Regions from separate parts of the Cellulosimicrobium sp. 4261 genome, predicted to be linked through region 1. Evidence: riboswitches for the same ligand, from Rfam matches in the RefSeq annotation. Region 1 holds a riboswitch; the other holds the start of a gene.
The links. Region 1 has a riboswitch for FMN ahead of ribD (bifunctional diaminohydroxyphosphoribosylaminopyrimidine deaminase/5-amino-6-(5-phosphoribosylamino)uracil reductase RibD). Riboswitches for the same ligand answer to the same signal wherever they lie in the genome.

Region 1 (7,695 bases):
CCCGGGGGAGTGGTCGGGTACGTCACGTGCTCGCCCCACCTCGCCGAGACCCAGGTCGTCGTCGCCGACGTGCTGCGCCGCCGCGACGACGTCGAGGTCCTCGACGCCCCGGCCGTCGTGCGCGACGTCGTGCGCCCCGAGGTGCGCGACGACGTCGAGCTCGGGGATCGTCAGGACGTCCAGCTCTGGCCGCACGTCCACGGCACCGACGCCATGCATCTGACGCTGCTCCGCCGCACGGCATGAGCGCCGCGCCACCGGTCGAGGTGTCGGCATATCTCGACAACGCCGGGGTGTCGGAGTAACCTGACAGCGCTGCGTGCCAGGGAATCCTGACGCGGGCAGCATGGCAGCGCACCCGACGGCAGGAGAGCGAGCATGACCGACACCTGGACCACCCCCCGCAGCCCCCGCGACCTCGGCGCCTACCTCAGCCGCGTCCGCCGCGCCCGCGGGCTCACCCAGGCCCAGGTCGCCGACGAGCTCGGCATCACCCGCCAATACCTCTCCGAGCTCGAGAACGGCGTCGAGAACCTCTGGGTCCAACGACTCTTCGAGCTCCTCGACACCCTCGACGTCGACCTGCGACTCCAGGAACGCCGATGACCACCGTCACCGCCTGGCTCTACGGCACCCCCGTCGCGACCCTCGCACCCACCAGCACCCGCACCACCGACGGCACCCCCCGCGTCAGCCTCACCTGGACCACCGAGGCCCTCGACCGCTGGGGGCACGACGCCCGGGTCCTGTCCCACCTCCTGCCCATCACCCCGCCCGACGAAGCCCCGCCCCACCCCGCCCGCGTCGCCGCCTGGCTCGACGGACTCCTCCCCGAGGGCCGCACCCGCGACGCCATGGCCATCGACGCCGGCATCGACCCCGACGACGCCCTCGCCTTCCTCGTCCACTACGGCCACGACACCGCAGGCGCCGTCCTCCTCGCCCCCGACGGCCACGCCCACCCCGCACCCGGCACCCCCGAACACCTCGACGACGCCGCCGTCGCACGACTCCTGCACGCCGCCGTCGCACGCAGCGGGGGAGAAGGCCGCAGCGAGCACCTCACCAGCTCCCTGCCCGGCATGGAACCCAAGATCACCCTCCTCCACGACGAGCACGGCTGGGCCCGACCCCACGGCTCCGCACCCACCACCCACATCCTCAAGGTCGCCCGCCCCGCCGACTCACCCACCGCCGACCTCGTCAACACCGAAGCAGCCGCCCTCGACCTCGCCCGCCGCATCGGCCTCACCACCGTCGACGCCCACGTCACCGAGTTCGACGGCGAACGCGCCATCGTCGTCACCCGCTACGACCGCGTCCCCGACCCCGACGAACCCACCGGCACCGCACGCCTCCACCAGGAGGACGCCGCCCAGGCCCTCGGCATCAACACCCGCGACCCCGAACGCAAGTTCCAGCACGGCCGCCGCTTCCCCTCCCTCGCCGCCATCGCCCGCACCCTGCGCGACGACGGCACCCGCCCCGACCCCCTCCTCGCCCTCACCACCCTCAACCTCGCCCTCGGCAACACCGACGCCCACGCCAAGAACATCTCCGTCCTGCGCCACGCCGACGGCACCGTCCGCCTCGCCCCCGCCTACGACATCGCCATGCACCTCCACCACGACCACGCCTCCCGCGTCTTCGCCATGGACGTCGCCGGCGAACGCGACATGGACCGACTCACCACCGACCACCTCGTCACCGAGGGCGCCACCTGGGGGCTGCCCCGCCGACGCGCCCAGCGCGTCGTCGCCCAGACCCTCGACGGACTCCTCGCGGCGCTCGCGGACATCGACCGCGACGCCCACCCCGGCGTGAGCCGGCACGCCTGGCGCACGGTCGAGCGGCGCACCGCCGACCTCCGCCGCGGCTTGGTCGCCTGAGCACGGCCTCCTCTCGCGCCGAGCAGGTGGTCGTGGCGGGTCCGCGTGCCCCCCACCCACCAGGACCGCCCGCTCCACCCACCAGGACCGCCTGGTCGGCCGCTGCGCGACGACGGGCACCTGGGCCGGTCGTCGCGCAGCGGCGTCGACATGATCAGAGCGAGCGCTGGAGCAGGATCGTGTCGACCCAGCGGCCGTGCTTGAACCCGACGGCGGTCAGGCCACCCGCCTCGACGAAGCCGAAGCGGCGGTGCAGCGGGAGCGACCCGGCGGCCTCGGGGACGTCGGCGACGACGGAGACGACCTGCCGGACCCCCGCGGCGGCCAGCGCCTCCAGGAGCGCGGCGAGCAGCGCCGTGCCGACGCCGCGCCCGGCGTGGGCCGGGTCGAGGTAGATCGTGTCCTCGGCGGTGTGCCGGTAGGCGGGCTTGGGGCGCCAGGCGGACGCGTACGCGTAGCCCGCGACGACGGTGCCGCGCGGGGAGCCCGGTTCGGCCGGACCCTCCACCTCGGCGACGAGGAACGGCAGGCCGCGCGCAGCGACGTCGTCGAGCTTGCGGTGCCACGCCGGGACGTCCCAGACCTCCTCCTCGAACGTCACGCACGTGTCGCGGACGAACGGGGCGGCGATCTCGGCGACGCGGGGCAGGTCGTGCACCGTCGCCGGGCGGACCGTCACGGCGGGCACGGGCACGGGTCGGTCGGGCGCGAGGGGGAACGCGGCGGGGATCGGACCGGGGGCGGGGGAGGGGAGGTCGCTCACGCGACGAGGGTACGAGCGCCGGGCGCCGGCCCGCGCCCCTAGGCTGGGGCGCATGGCAGCCCTCATCGCACCGAGCATCCTGTCCGCCGACTTCGCGAACCTCGAGCGCGACCTGAACGCGATCGCCACGGCGGACTACGCGCACGTCGACGTCATGGACAACCACTTCGTGCCGAACCTGACGCTCGGGCTGCCGGTGTTCGAGCGCCTGGCGCAGGTGTCGCCCGTCCCCATCGACGCGCACCTCATGATCGAGGACCCGGACCGCTGGGCGCCGTCGTACGCGGAGGCGGGCGCGGCGTCGGTCACGTTCCACGCCGAGGCCGCTGCTGCCCCTGTGCGGCTCGCTCGCGAGCTCCGGCGCCTGGGAGCCCGCGCGGGGGTCGCGCTGCGCCCTGCCACGCCCGTGGAGCCCTTCCTGGACCTGCTGACCGAGGTGGACATGATCCTCGTCATGACGGTCGAGCCGGGCTTCGGCGGGCAGTCCTTCATCGAGGGGACGCTGCCCAAGATCCGGCGGGCGCGCGAGGCCGTGAGCGAGTCGGGCCTCGACGTGTGGATCCAGGTCGACGGGGGAGTGTCGCGCACGACGATCGAGCGGGCTGCGGACGCGGGGGCGAACGTCTTCGTCGCCGGGTCGGCGGTGTACGGGGCAGAGAACGTGCCGGCGGAGATCCAGGCGCTGCGCGAGCTGGCGGAGTCGTCGGCGCACGCCCACTGATCCGGGAGCGAGGAAGGGGCTCTCCGCGGGGAGAGCCCCTTCTCTGTCTCCGAAAAAATAGTGTGCCAAGCGCATATCCCTCCACCCACCGACCGCGTGAGACTCACCAACCAGCACCGAAGACCGGGCGTCGACGCGGGGAGACCCGCGGCTCGGGAGAGCTCACCTGTCGGGAAAGCCGCCCTCGCCTCGGGCCGCAGACGTCTCGACGGACCACCGACCTCCCTGTCGCAGGGGATACCGGAGTACCATCGGCGGTTGCAGAACGCAGTACGCACGAACGTGCTCCGGGGTCGGTGCAATTCCGAGCCGGCGGTGACAGTCCGCGACCCGCGCCCACGCGCGGTTGACCTGGTGGAACTCCAGGACCGACGGTGAAAGTCCGGATGGGAGGAAGCACGTGCGGCGCGGCCACGCCTCGGCGCGTGGTGCTCCGGCGACCCGTCGGTGCACCCGTCGCGAGGTGGCGGCCTCGCCGTGGTGAGCGACGCCGTCGGGCCTTCGTGGCTCGACCCGCCGCCCGCCCTCACCCCGGAGCGCCCGTGCCCGGGAGGAGGACGATGGGCGAGCACCCCCGCACCCTGACGATCGACGCCGCGATGGCGCGCGCGCTCGCGCTGGCTGCCCGAGGACCGGCGCACGGGCCGAACCCCCGCGTCGGGTGCGTCCTGCTGGGCCCACCGGCCGGCGCACCCGTGGCTGAGGGCGCGCCCCCCGGCTCGCTCGACCCGCACCCGCGGCCCGTGCTCGCCGAGGGGTGGCACCGGGGCGCAGGGACGCCGCACGCGGAGGCAGCGGCACTCGCCGACGCACGGGCGCGCGGCGTCGACGTCACGGGCGCGACGGCGGTCGTCACGCTCGAGCCGTGCGCCCACACCGGTCGTACCGGCCCGTGCGCCGACGCGCTCGTCGCGGCGGGCGTGGCGGAGGTCGTGCTCGCCGTCGACGACCCGAACCCCGTCGCCACGGGCGGCGCGCACCGGCTGCGTGCCGCAGGGGTGCGCGTCGTGCGCGGCCTGCGCGCCGCAGAGGGTGAGGAGCTCCTGCGCGTGTGGCTCACGGCCGTCCGGCGCGGCACGCCGTACGTGACGCTCAAGACGGCCACGACGCTCGACGGCTACGTCGCCGCCGAGGACGGGACGAGCCGGTGGATCACCGGGCCCGCGGCGCGCGAGCACGCCCACCGCGTGCGCGCGGAGGTCGACGCGATCGTCGTCGGCACGGGCACGCTCCTGGCCGACGACCCGGCGCTCACCGCGCGGGTCCGCACCCACGACTCCTCGCGCACCGCAGCGCAGAACCCCGTGAGCGCCGTGCGTCTGGCGGAGCACCAGCCGATGCGGGTGGTGGTCGGGCTGCGGGGGATCCCGCCGACGGCGCGGGTGCGCGCGGCGGGCGGCGAGCTGGTGCACGTGCTGACGCGGGACGTCGGTGAGGTGCTGGAGAGGCTCGCGGAGCGGGAGGTGCGGCACGTGCTGGTGGAGGGCGGTCCGACGCTGGCGACGGCGTTCCTGGCCGCGGGTGCGGTGGACGAGCTGCACGCGTACGTGGCCCCGGTGCTGCTGGGGAGCGGTCGACGGGCGGTGGACGGGCTGGGCGTGGCGACGATCGCCGACGCGCACCGGTTCCGCACGGTGGAGGTGAGGCGCGTCGGGGACGACGCGCTGGTGGTGTCCAGGAAGAGCGTGGAAGGACGGGTGGGTTGATGTTCACGGGGATCGTGGAGGAGATCGGGAGGGTCCGGGGTATCGGGTTCCCGGGCGGCGAGGGGGAGGACGCGGTGCTGACGGTCGAGGGGCCGCTGGCCGTGTCGGACGCAGGCCTGGGCGACTCGATCGCGGTGAACGGGGTGTGCCTGACGGTCACGAGCCTCGGGGGCGACGGGTCGTTCACGGCGGACGTCATGCCGGAGTCGCTGCGGCGCACGGCGCTGGGTGACCTCGTCGCGGGGTCGCCGGTGAACCTGGAGCGGGCCGTCCGGGCGGACGCGCGGCTGGGTGGTCACGTGGTGCAGGGGCACGTGGACGGTGTGGGCGCGCTCGTGAGCCGCGCGCCGGGGGAGCGCTGGGACGACCTGGTGTTCTCCGCCCCTGCGGGTCTGACCCGGTACGTGGCGGAGAAGGGTTCGATCGCGGTGAGCGGGGTGTCGTTGACGGTGACGCACGTGGACGACGACACGTTCGGCGTATCCCTCATCCCGACGACTCTCGAGGCGACGGTCCTCCGGGGCCTGGTCCCGGGGGACCGCGTGAACCTGGAGGTCGACGTGCTGGCGAAGTACGTCGAGCGGCTGCTCGTGTCGGGCGTGGTCCCCGGGAGCGCGTCGTGACGGGCGCGGGGTCCGCGAGCGCCGCCGTGCCGGAGGGCGTGCGGCTGGGGTCGGTGGAGGAGGCGCTGGCGGCGATCCGGGCGGGGCGTCCGGTGCTGGTGGCGGACTCGCCGGACCGGGAGAACGAGGCGGACGTGGTGTTCGCGGCGCAGGGGGTGTCGGCGGAGTGGGTGGCGTGGACGATCCGGCACTCGTCGGGGTACCTGTGTGCGCCGATGCCGGCGGCGCGGGCGGACGCGTTGGAGCTGCCGTTGATGGTGCCGCACAGCCAGGACCCGCGGCGCACGGCGTACACGGTGACGGTGGACGCGGCGACGGGGGTGACGACAGGGATCTCGGCGGAGGACCGGGCGCGGACGTTGCGGGTGCTCGCGGACCCGGCGTCGGGTCCGGTGGACCTGATCCGGCCGGGGCACGTGCTGCCGTTGCGGGCGGTGCCGGGGGGTGTGCTGCACCGTGCGGGGCACACGGAGGCGGCGGTGGACCTGGTGCGCCTGGCGGGGATGGGCGAGGTCGGCGGGATCGCGGAGCTGGTGCACGACGACGGGACGATGATGCGTCTGGGGGACGCGGCGGCGCTGGCGGAGCGTGACGGGTTGGTGCTCATCACGATCGCGGACCTGGTGGCGTGGCGGCGGGTGCACGACCCGGCGCCTGCGGTGGCCGCGGAGGTGCCGGATCGAGAGGCGTTGGCGCGGCGGGTGCACCGCACCGCCTCGGCAGAGCTCCCGACGGCGCACGGCCGGTTCCGGGTGGTGGGGTATCGGGACCTGCGCACGGGGGCGGAGCACGTGGCGCTGGTTCCCGCGGTGGGTCCGGCTCGCGCGTCGGACCGTGGTGACGCGGGCGCGCAGGCCGCGAGCGCCGTCGGGCCGGAGGGGGTGCCGGTGGTGCGGGTGCACTCGGAGTGCTTGACGGGGGACGCGTTCGGGTCGTTGCGGTGCGACTGCGGTCCGCAGCTGGAGGCCGCGATGGTGCGGGTCGCGGCGGAGGGCGGTGCGGTGGTGTACCTGCGGGGGCACGAGGGGCGCGGCATCGGGTTGCTGGCGAAGATCGGTGCGTACGAGCTGCAGGACGCGGGTCTGGACACGGTGCAGGCGAACCTGGAGCTGGGGTGGCCGGTGGACCGGCGGGAGTACGGGGCGGCGGCGGCGATCCTGGCGGACCTGGGGTTGTCGCGGGTGCGGTTGCTGACGAACAACCCGGCGAAGGTGACGGGTCTGGTGGCGTCGGGCATCGAGGTGGTGGGTGCGGAGCGGATCGAGGTGGGTCACGGGGAGCACAACCGGGCGTACCTGGTGACGAAGAAGGTGGCGATGGGTCATCTGCTGGACACGGTGGCGGTCCCGGACGGGACTGCCGTGGGAGGGCCGGGCGACGGGTCCGGTGCCGAGGAGACGAAGGAGGACGAGGGATGAGCGGGGCGGGTGCGCCGAGGTTGAGCGTGGACGGGTCGGGGCTGCGGGTGACGGTGGTCGCGGCGAGCTGGCACACGGAGGTGATGGACGGGTTGCTGGCGGGGGCGCGCCGGGCGTTGGCGGCAGCGAACGTGTCGCACGTGAGCGTGGTGCGGGTGCCGGGGTCGTTCGAGCTGCCGGTGGCGGCGGCGCGTGCGGTGGAGCACGGTGCGGACGCGGTGGTGGCGCTGGGGGTGGTGATCCGTGGGGGGACGCCGCACTTCGAGTACGTGTGCCAGGCGGCGACGTCGGGTCTGACGGACGTGAGCGTGCGCACGGGCGTGCCGGTGGGGTTCGGTGTGCTGACGTGCGACGACGAGCAGCAGGCGCTGGACCGGGCGGGTCTGGAGGGGTCGCGCGAGGACAAGGGTGCGGAGGCGGCGGAGGCGGCGGTCGCGACGGTCGTGGCGTTGCGCGACCTGTGACCTGTGACCTGTGACGCGAACGGTCGGGGTGTGCCCGCTGGGCGGACACGCCCCGGCCGGGTCCGGGTGGCGGATACCCTGGAGCGCGTGAAGACGTTCGAGTCCCTGTTC
Region 2 (7,695 bases), on a different contig from region 1:
CCGCTGTGGGCGGGCAAGGACGCGGGCGGGTGGACGATCCCCAAGGGCGAGGTGGAGCCGGGGGAGGACGAGCACGCGGCGGCGCTGCGCGAGTTCGCCGAGGAGCTCGGCGTCCCGGCCCCCGCGGCGGAGGCGCCCGACCTCGACCTCGGCACCGTGCGCCAGCGTGCCGGCAAGCTCGTCGCGGCGTGGGCGCGAGAGGCGGACCTCGACGTCACCGCGATCTCCAGCAACACGTTCGCGCTCGAGTGGCCGCCGCGCTCGGGACGGATGCAGGAGTTCCCCGAGCTCGACCGGGCCGGCTGGTTCGCGCTCGCGCGGGCTCGCGGGCTCGTCGTCGCGGGCCAGGTCCCGCTGCTGGACCGGCTGGAGGAGCTGCTCGCGCGCGAGCCGGCGCAGAGCACGACGACCGAGGGATGACGAGAGCCCGGGACCGCGCGGCCCCGGGCCCGTCGAGCGGGAGGCGTCAGCCGAGCAGGTAGGGCGCCGCGGCGAAGCCTGCGGCGAGCCCGACGAGCGCGACGGCGACGGCGGACAGGTGCGAGCGGCGCGCACGGCTCGCGGTACGGCGGGCTGCGTCGGTCACGGTGGTCATGACGGTCCTCTCATGGGGGGCGGTTCCAGGGAGAGGGACCACGTCAGACGCGATCCATGACGCGAAACCCGGCCGTCGTGGCGCGATCTGCGTCACACCGCGGCCGCCGAAACGCGCCAACCCTGGTGCAGCATCGTGCACCAGGGTTGGTCGGCTCGCGCGGCGGAGCCCCGACGGGGCCCGCCCGGAGGGTCAGGCGCGCAGGACGAGCGCGTCCCCCTGGCCGCCGCCGCCGCACAGCGCCGCCGCGCCGACGCCGCCCCCGCGGCGACGGAGCGCGAGCGCGAGGTGCAGCGCGAGCCGAGCGCCCGACGCGCCGACCGGGTGGCCGAGCGCGATGGCGCCGCCGTCGGCGTTGACGACGTCCGCGTCGATGCCGAGGTCCGCGACCGACTGCAGCGCGACGGCGGCGAACGCCTCGTTGATCTCCACGAGGTCGAGGTCCGCCGCGGCGATCCCCTCGCGCTTCACGGCGGCCTCGACGGCCCGCGCCGGCTGGGAGTGCAGCGAGTTGTCGGGCCCCGCGACCTGGCCGGCCGCACCGATCTCGGCGAGCCACGGCAGACCGTTGCGCTTCGCGAAGGCGCGGCTCGCGACGACGACCGCCGCCGCGCCGTCGGACAGGGGCGAGCTCGACCCGGCGGTGATGGTCCCGTCCCGCACGAAGGCCGGGCGCAGGCGCTCCAGGGCCTCGAGCGTCGTGTCGGCGCGCACGCCCTCGTCGTGCTCGACGACGACCGGCTCGCCCCGCCGCTGCGGCACCTCGACGGGGGCGATCTCCTCGGCGAGCCGCCCGGCGTCGCGCGCCGCGGCGGCCCGCTGGTGCGAGCGCAGCGCGAACGCGTCCTGCTCGGGGCGGCCGATGCCGCGCGTCGCGCAGCCGCGGTCGGTGAGCTCGCCCATGACCTCGCCGCTGAACGGGTCGTTCAGGCCGTCGTGCGTGAGCGAGTCGGCCATCGTCACGTCCCCGAACGCGAACCCGGAGCGCGACCCGACGACGAGGTGCGGCGCGTTCGTCATGGACTCCTGGCCGCCCGCGACGACGACGCTCGCCTCGCCCGTACGGACCAGCCGGGCCGCGTCGATGATCGCGGTGAGGCCCGAGAGGCACAGCTTGTTGATCGTCACGGTGGGCACGTCCCAGCCGAGGCCCGCGAGGATCGCGGCCTGGCGCGCGGGGCCCTGCTTGGCGCCCGCCTGCACGACCTGCCCGACGATCACCGTGTCGACCTGCTCCGGCGCGACGCCCGAGGCTGCGAGCGCGCCGCGGATCGCGTGCGCGCCGAGCTCGGCCGCCGAGAGCGAGGCGAGCGCGCCGCGGAAGCGCGCGAAGGGGGTGCGCGCGCCGTGCAGGAGGACCGGGGTGACCTCGTCCTCGGGGGTGACGGCGGCGGCGTCGGGCAGGGGTCTGGCGTCGGTGCTCATGGGACTCCGATCCGGGGAGGGCGAGGAGACGGGGCGAACAGGAAGGAGCCCCGGCGCCGCGAGGAGGGGCGAGCGGCGCCGGGGAGCGGAGGGAGGGCGTGCGCCCTCGGGACCGTCAGACGAACGCGGAGACGCCCGTGATGTCGCGCCCGACGATGAGCGCCTGGACCGACTCGGTGCCCTCGTAGGTGTGCAGGGCCTCGATGTCGGCGAAGTGCCGCGCGACGCGGTTCTGGAGCAGGATCCCGTTGCCGCCGAGCAGGTCGCGCGCGCTCGCCGCGACCTCGCGCGCCCCGCGGGTGCACGTGTACTTCGCGAGCGACGCCTGCGGGCCGGTGAGCGTCCCCGCCTCGTCGAGCCGCGTCATCTGCGCGACGAGGAGCTGCAGCTGCGTGATCGTCGAGAGCATCCGGGTGAGGCGCTCCTGCACCATCTGGTTCGCGGCGAGCGGGCGCCCGAACTGGACGCGCTGCTTCGCGTACGCGACCGCGGCCTCGTAGCACGCGACCGCGTGCCCGACGGCGGCCCACGCCACCCCGAGGCGCGTCGCGAAGAGCACGCGCGAGGTGTCCTTGAACGACCGCGCGCCCGGCAGGGCGTTCTCGGCGGGGACGAACACGTCGTCGAGCACGACGTGCGCCTGCCAGATCGCGCGGAGCGACACCTTGCCTGTGATGGTCGTGCCCGTGTAGCCCGGGGTGTCCTGCGGCACGACGAACCCGTGGACCTGACCATCGCCGTCGTCGCCGACGAGGCGCGCCCACACGACCGTGATGTGGCCCGACGACCCGTTGCCGATCCACTTCTTCTCGCCGTTCAGCACGTAGCCCTCGACGCCGTCGCGCGTCTCCTTGCGCGCCGTCGTCTCGAGCGAGACGGAGTCCGAGCCGTGGGTGGGCTCGGTGAGCGCGAACGCACCGAGGATCTCCCCGCGCGCCATCGGCTCGGCGTACTTCGCCCGCTGCTCGTCGGAGCCGAGCATCTGGATGCTGCGCAGCGCGAGACCGCCCTGGACGCCGCAGATCGTCGCGACGGAGCCGTCGCCGCGCGACATCTCCATGGCGGCGAGGCCTGCCGCGAGCTGGCTCACGTGCGGACGACCGTCGACGTCGACACCGTCGCGCAGCAGGTCGAGCTCGCCCATGCGCTTGACGAGGTCGAACGGGACCTCGGCACGCTCCCAGTAGTCGTCGATGACGGGCAGCACCTCGTCCTGGACGAACTGCCGGACGCGCTGCAGGTGGGCGCGGTCCTCCTCGGTCGCGTCGGCGAACGCGCCGGCGTAGTCGAGGTCGAGCGGGGTCGCGAGGTCGTAGGTGGGCTCGGTGACGCCGGGCATGATCGGGGTGGTGGGCATCGGTGCTCCCCTGGGAGGGCGGCTGCGGTCGGTCGACCGTCCTCGACGCGGTTGCCCGGGGTGCAGGCCCGGCGTCGGCGGCGGTCCCTCCCATAGTGCAGCGATACCCCGTCTCAGTCAATCGAGACGGGGTATCGAGGTGGCTGGTCAGGGAGGTCGCGGGTCAGGCGGGCGCGCCCGCCGCTGCCGCGTCCGCCTCGGCTGCGGCGGCCGCGCGGCGGTTGACGCGCCACCACACGAAGAACCCGACGAGCGTGAACGCGCCGTAGAACACGTACATGAACGCGGACGCGTAGAAGCCGGCCGAGATCAGCAGGGGCACGCCCACGATGTCCACGGCGACCCAGACGAGCCAGAACTCGACCCAGCCCTTCGCCATGCCGTACGTCGCGAGCAGCGAGCCCATGAAGATCCACGCGTCGGCCCAGACGGGCTCGTACGACTCGAGCGCGCGGAACACGGGGGTCAGCAGCGCCGTGCCGCCCACGAGCGCGACGACGAGGAACGCGCGCTGGCGCCACGACGCCCAGCGCGGCACGACGGCGACGCCGTGGCTGTCCGCGTCGGCGTCGCCGAGCCGCGCCTGGGTCTTGCGCCACTGCACCCACCCGTACACCGAGACCACGACGAACATGACCTGGCGACCGGCCTGGCCGAGCAGGTTGACGGGGTTGGGCGTCGCGAACACCGCGCCGAGGAACACCGTGAGCAGCAGCAGGTTGCCGACGATGCCCACCGGCCACGCCCACACCTTGCGCCGCATGCCGCCCAGCGCCGACGCCAGGCCGAACCCGTTGCCCACGATCTCGCGCCACAGCAGGTGCTGGCCGCCGATCGTCAGCTGCGCGTCGAACAGCGCGTGGATCAGGTCCATCGGATGTCCTCGTCCTCCCGGGCACGAGCGCTCCGGGGTGAGGGCGGGCGGCGGGGCCGGGCGACGAGGGCCCGACGGCGTCGCTCACCACGGCGAGACCGCGCCCCGTCGCGCGGGCTCGCGAGAGCCCGGCCGAGGACGGCCGCGCCGCACGTGCTTCCTCCCATCCGGACTGTCACCGTCGGTCCTGGAGTTCCACCAGGTCAACCGCGCGTGGGCGCGGGTCGCGGACTGTCACCGCCGGCTCGGAATTGCACCGACCCCGGAGCACGTTCGTGCGTACTGCGTTCTGCAACCGCCGATGCTACTCGCGCATTCCCCGGGCACGGGACTCGCACCGCACCGTCCCACGGACTGGAAGGCGGGGCGGGGCGGGAGGGGTCAGGCCAGGGCGTCGCGGACGGCGCGCGCGACGTCGTCCGCGACGTCCTGCGCGTCCGCGTCCGCGTCCACCACGGTCACGACGACGCGGCGCGCCGCGGGCACGCCGTCCCCGCTGCGCTCCTGGGCGGCGCCGTCCGGCGCGGCGTACCGGCCGACGGCGGCGCGGCGCAGGTCCGCGAACGCCTCCTCGAGCTGGGGGCGCAGGTCCTGCTCGGGGGAGCGCAGCCACCGGCGCAGGAGCGCGTTGTGCACCGCGACGACGGACGCCGCGAACGCGATGGACGCCGTCGAGCGACGCTCGTCCGGCGGGAGCGCGTCGCGCAGGTACGCCGTGAACGCGCGCTCGTAGCGGTGGGTCGTGACGAGCTCGCGGTCGCGCAGGGCGGGCACCTGCTGGAGGAGCTGCCAGCGGGCCAGGGAGGTCTCGCGCTGCCCGACGTGGTGGTCGAACACCAGCCGCGCCGCGCGGCACACCTCGAGGTACGGGTCGACCGTCGGGTCGGGCGTGAGGTGACCTTCGGCGTCGGGCACGGGCCGCGTCGCGGCGAGCATGACGACGACCTCGTCGAGCAGGAGCTCGTGGTCCGCGAAGACCACGTCCTCCTTGGACCCGTAACGGCGGAAGAAGGTGGCGCGGCTGACCTGGGCGGCGTCGGCGATCTCCTCGACGGTCGTCTGCTCGTAGCCCTTGCGGGTGAAGAGCTCGATCGCTGCGTCGACGGCCTGGGCATGGGTGCGGCTGCGGACGTCGGTCATGCACCGGACGGTACACCGGTACCCGGCGCTCGCCCGGCCCGGGGGCGGTGGCCCGGCGGCGGCGCCGGGTGCGAGGCTGGTGCCATGCCGGACCAGCCCCGCGTGCACGCGATCCACGTCGCGAAGGCCCGTCGGCTGCCGACGCGGGTCGTCGCGTCGGTCGAGGCCGAGGAGGGCAGGGGCCTCGTCGGCGACCGGTACCACGGGTCGAAGCACCGGCACGTGACGATCCAGACGCTCACCGACCTCGCGGCCGCCTCCGCGGACCTCGGGCACGAGATCGACCCCGGTCTCACGCGGCGCAATGTCACGCTCACCCACGGCGACCTGCCCACGAAGCCCGGCTCGTTCCTGCGGATCGGGGACGTCGAGCTCCAGGTGCTGCGGATCGCCGCGCCGTGCCGGCTGCTCGACGACTGGATCGCGCCCGGCGCGATGCGCGCGATGCACGCGCGGGGCGGCGTCGTGTGCCGTCTGCTGTCGTCCGGCACGGTCCGGGCCGGCGACGTCGTGGTGTGGGACGAGGCGGCCGCCGGCGGGGCGTGAGCCCCGGGGCGGCCTCCGGTCCGACGGTGGCCGGGCGCGTGCCGTGGCAGCGGCGCCCGTGCTTCGACGGTAGACCCGGGATGGCCCCCGCGTCGACGGCCGGGGCGGGTGAGACGACGGCCGTCCACAGGCCCGGAGGTCGTCCACAAACCCGGTGCCGTGTGCCCCGCCGGGTGGCACTATGGCGGCCATGCTCGTGACCCTCGCCGCGACGGCGTCCCCCGGGACGCTCGACGACGCCACCGACCTCGGCTACCTGCTGCACAAGCACCCGGACCGGGCGCAGGTGTTCGACCTTCCCGTCGGCCGCGCGCACGTCTTCTACCCCGAGGCGACGGCGGAGCGGTGCGAGGCCGCGCTCTTGCTCGAGGTCGACCCGGTGGGGATCGTGCGGAACAAGCGGTTCGGCGGCGGCGACGCGTTCGCGCTCGCGCAGTACGTGAACGACCGCCCGTACGCCGCGTCGTCGATGGTCGCGGTCGCGCTCGGCAAGGTGTTCGCGACGGCGATGAGCGGCCGGTGCGACGCACGACCGGCGCTCGCGGACGCCCCGATCCCGCTCGACGTGCACCTGCCGTCCCTCCCGTGCCGCGGCGGTGCGGACCTCGCGCGCCGGCTGTTCGAGCCGCTGGGCTGGAGCGTCACGGCGACGGCGGAGCCGCTCGACCCGACGGTGCTGGCGTGGGGCGCGTCGCGCTACGTCGACCTGCGCCTGCGCGGCACCCGTCGGCTCGCGGACGCGCTCGCGCAGCTCTACGTGCTGCTGCCCGTGCTCGACGACGCGAAGCACTACTGGGTCTCGACCGACGAGGTGGACAAGCTCGTGCGCGCGGGCGGCGGCTGGCTCGCGGACCACCCGGAGCGTGCGCAGATCCTGCGCCGCTACCTCGCGCACCAGCGCCGCTACGTCGAGGACGCCACCGCGCGTCTCGCCGCGCTCGACGGGGACGTCCCCGAGGAGGACGCCGCACCCGCCGCCGGCACGCCGGCCGGCGCCGTCGCGTCGTCCGACGTCGGCCCGCAGGGCGCCCCGACGCGGGCCGGCGCCGTCACGGCGGGCGACGCCGAGGGTACGCCGGAGCCGCCGCTCGCGCGGCAGCGGGCCGACGCGGTGCTCGCCGCCCTGCACGACGCCGGGGCGCGGACCGTCGTCGACCTCGGGTGCGGCGAAGGCGCGCTCCTGCGCCGCCTCGCCGCGGACCGGACCTTCACGCGCGTGCTCGGGACCGACGTGTCGGCGCGCGAGCTCGAGCGGGCGGCGGCGCGCCTGCGCCTGCACGAGGCGAGCGACGCGGAGCGCGAGCGGGTGCGGCTCGTGCAGTCGTCGCTCACGTACGTCGACGACCGGGTGGCGGGGTTCGACGCCGCGGTGCTCATGGAGGTCGTGGAGCACGTCGACCCGTCGCGCCTCGACGCGCTCACGGCCGCGGTGCTGGGCCACGCCCGGCCGCGGACCGTCGTCGTGACGACGCCGAACGCCGAGTACAACGTCCACTACCCGAACCTGCTGGACGGGCCCGGGCGCGCGCTCGTGCGCCATCCCGACCACCGGTTCGAGTGGACGCGCGCGGAGCTGCGCGCGTGGGCGGACGCCGCGGGGGAGCGCTACGGGTACGCGGTCGAGCTGCGCGACGTCGGCCCCCTCGCCCCCGACGTCGGGGCGCCCACCCAGATGGCGGTGCTGACCCTCGTCGGGGACGCGGCGTCGCCCGACGCCGCGCGGGCCCCGGCCGCGGCACGGACCACGGAGGAGACCCG

Region 2: it holds a riboswitch for FMN, as region 1 does, so the genes downstream of both, pnuC (nicotinamide riboside transporter PnuC) here and ribD (bifunctional diaminohydroxyphosphoribosylaminopyrimidine deaminase/5-amino-6-(5-phosphoribosylamino)uracil reductase RibD) in region 1, are expected to answer to the same signal.

What each region holds. Positions count from the first base shown of each region.
Region 1 covers NZ_JBEPOQ010000002.1:310,460-318,154, reverse strand. Annotated here, with positions in the region: gene ABIE39_RS03735 (RsmB/NOP family class I SAM-dependent RNA methyltransferase) at 1-246, shown strand, start outside; gene ABIE39_RS03730 (helix-turn-helix domain-containing protein) at 379-606, shown strand; gene ABIE39_RS03725 (HipA domain-containing protein) at 603-1,889, shown strand; gene ABIE39_RS03720 (GNAT family N-acetyltransferase) at 2,044-2,652, opposite strand; gene rpe (ribulose-phosphate 3-epimerase) at 2,705-3,373, shown strand; FMN riboswitch at 3,652-3,777, shown strand; gene ribD (bifunctional diaminohydroxyphosphoribosylaminopyrimidine deaminase/5-amino-6-(5-phosphoribosylamino)uracil reductase RibD) at 3,934-5,079, shown strand; gene ABIE39_RS03705 (riboflavin synthase) at 5,079-5,702, shown strand; gene ribB (3,4-dihydroxy-2-butanone-4-phosphate synthase) at 5,699-7,120, shown strand; gene ribH (6,7-dimethyl-8-ribityllumazine synthase) at 7,117-7,584, shown strand; gene ABIE39_RS03690 (phosphoribosyl-ATP diphosphatase) at 7,672-7,695, shown strand, end outside.
Region 2 covers NZ_JBEPOQ010000004.1:45,498-53,192, reverse strand. Annotated here, with positions in the region: gene ABIE39_RS06575 (NUDIX hydrolase) at 1-420, shown strand, start outside; gene ABIE39_RS06570 (hypothetical protein) at 467-595, opposite strand; gene ABIE39_RS06565 (acetyl-CoA C-acyltransferase) at 788-2,020, opposite strand; gene ABIE39_RS06560 (acyl-CoA dehydrogenase family protein) at 2,136-3,377, opposite strand; gene pnuC (nicotinamide riboside transporter PnuC) at 3,541-4,251, opposite strand; FMN riboswitch at 4,402-4,525, opposite strand; gene ABIE39_RS06550 (TetR/AcrR family transcriptional regulator) at 4,633-5,391, opposite strand; gene ABIE39_RS06545 (MOSC domain-containing protein) at 5,476-5,937, shown strand; gene ABIE39_RS06540 (3' terminal RNA ribose 2'-O-methyltransferase Hen1) at 6,128-7,695, shown strand, end outside.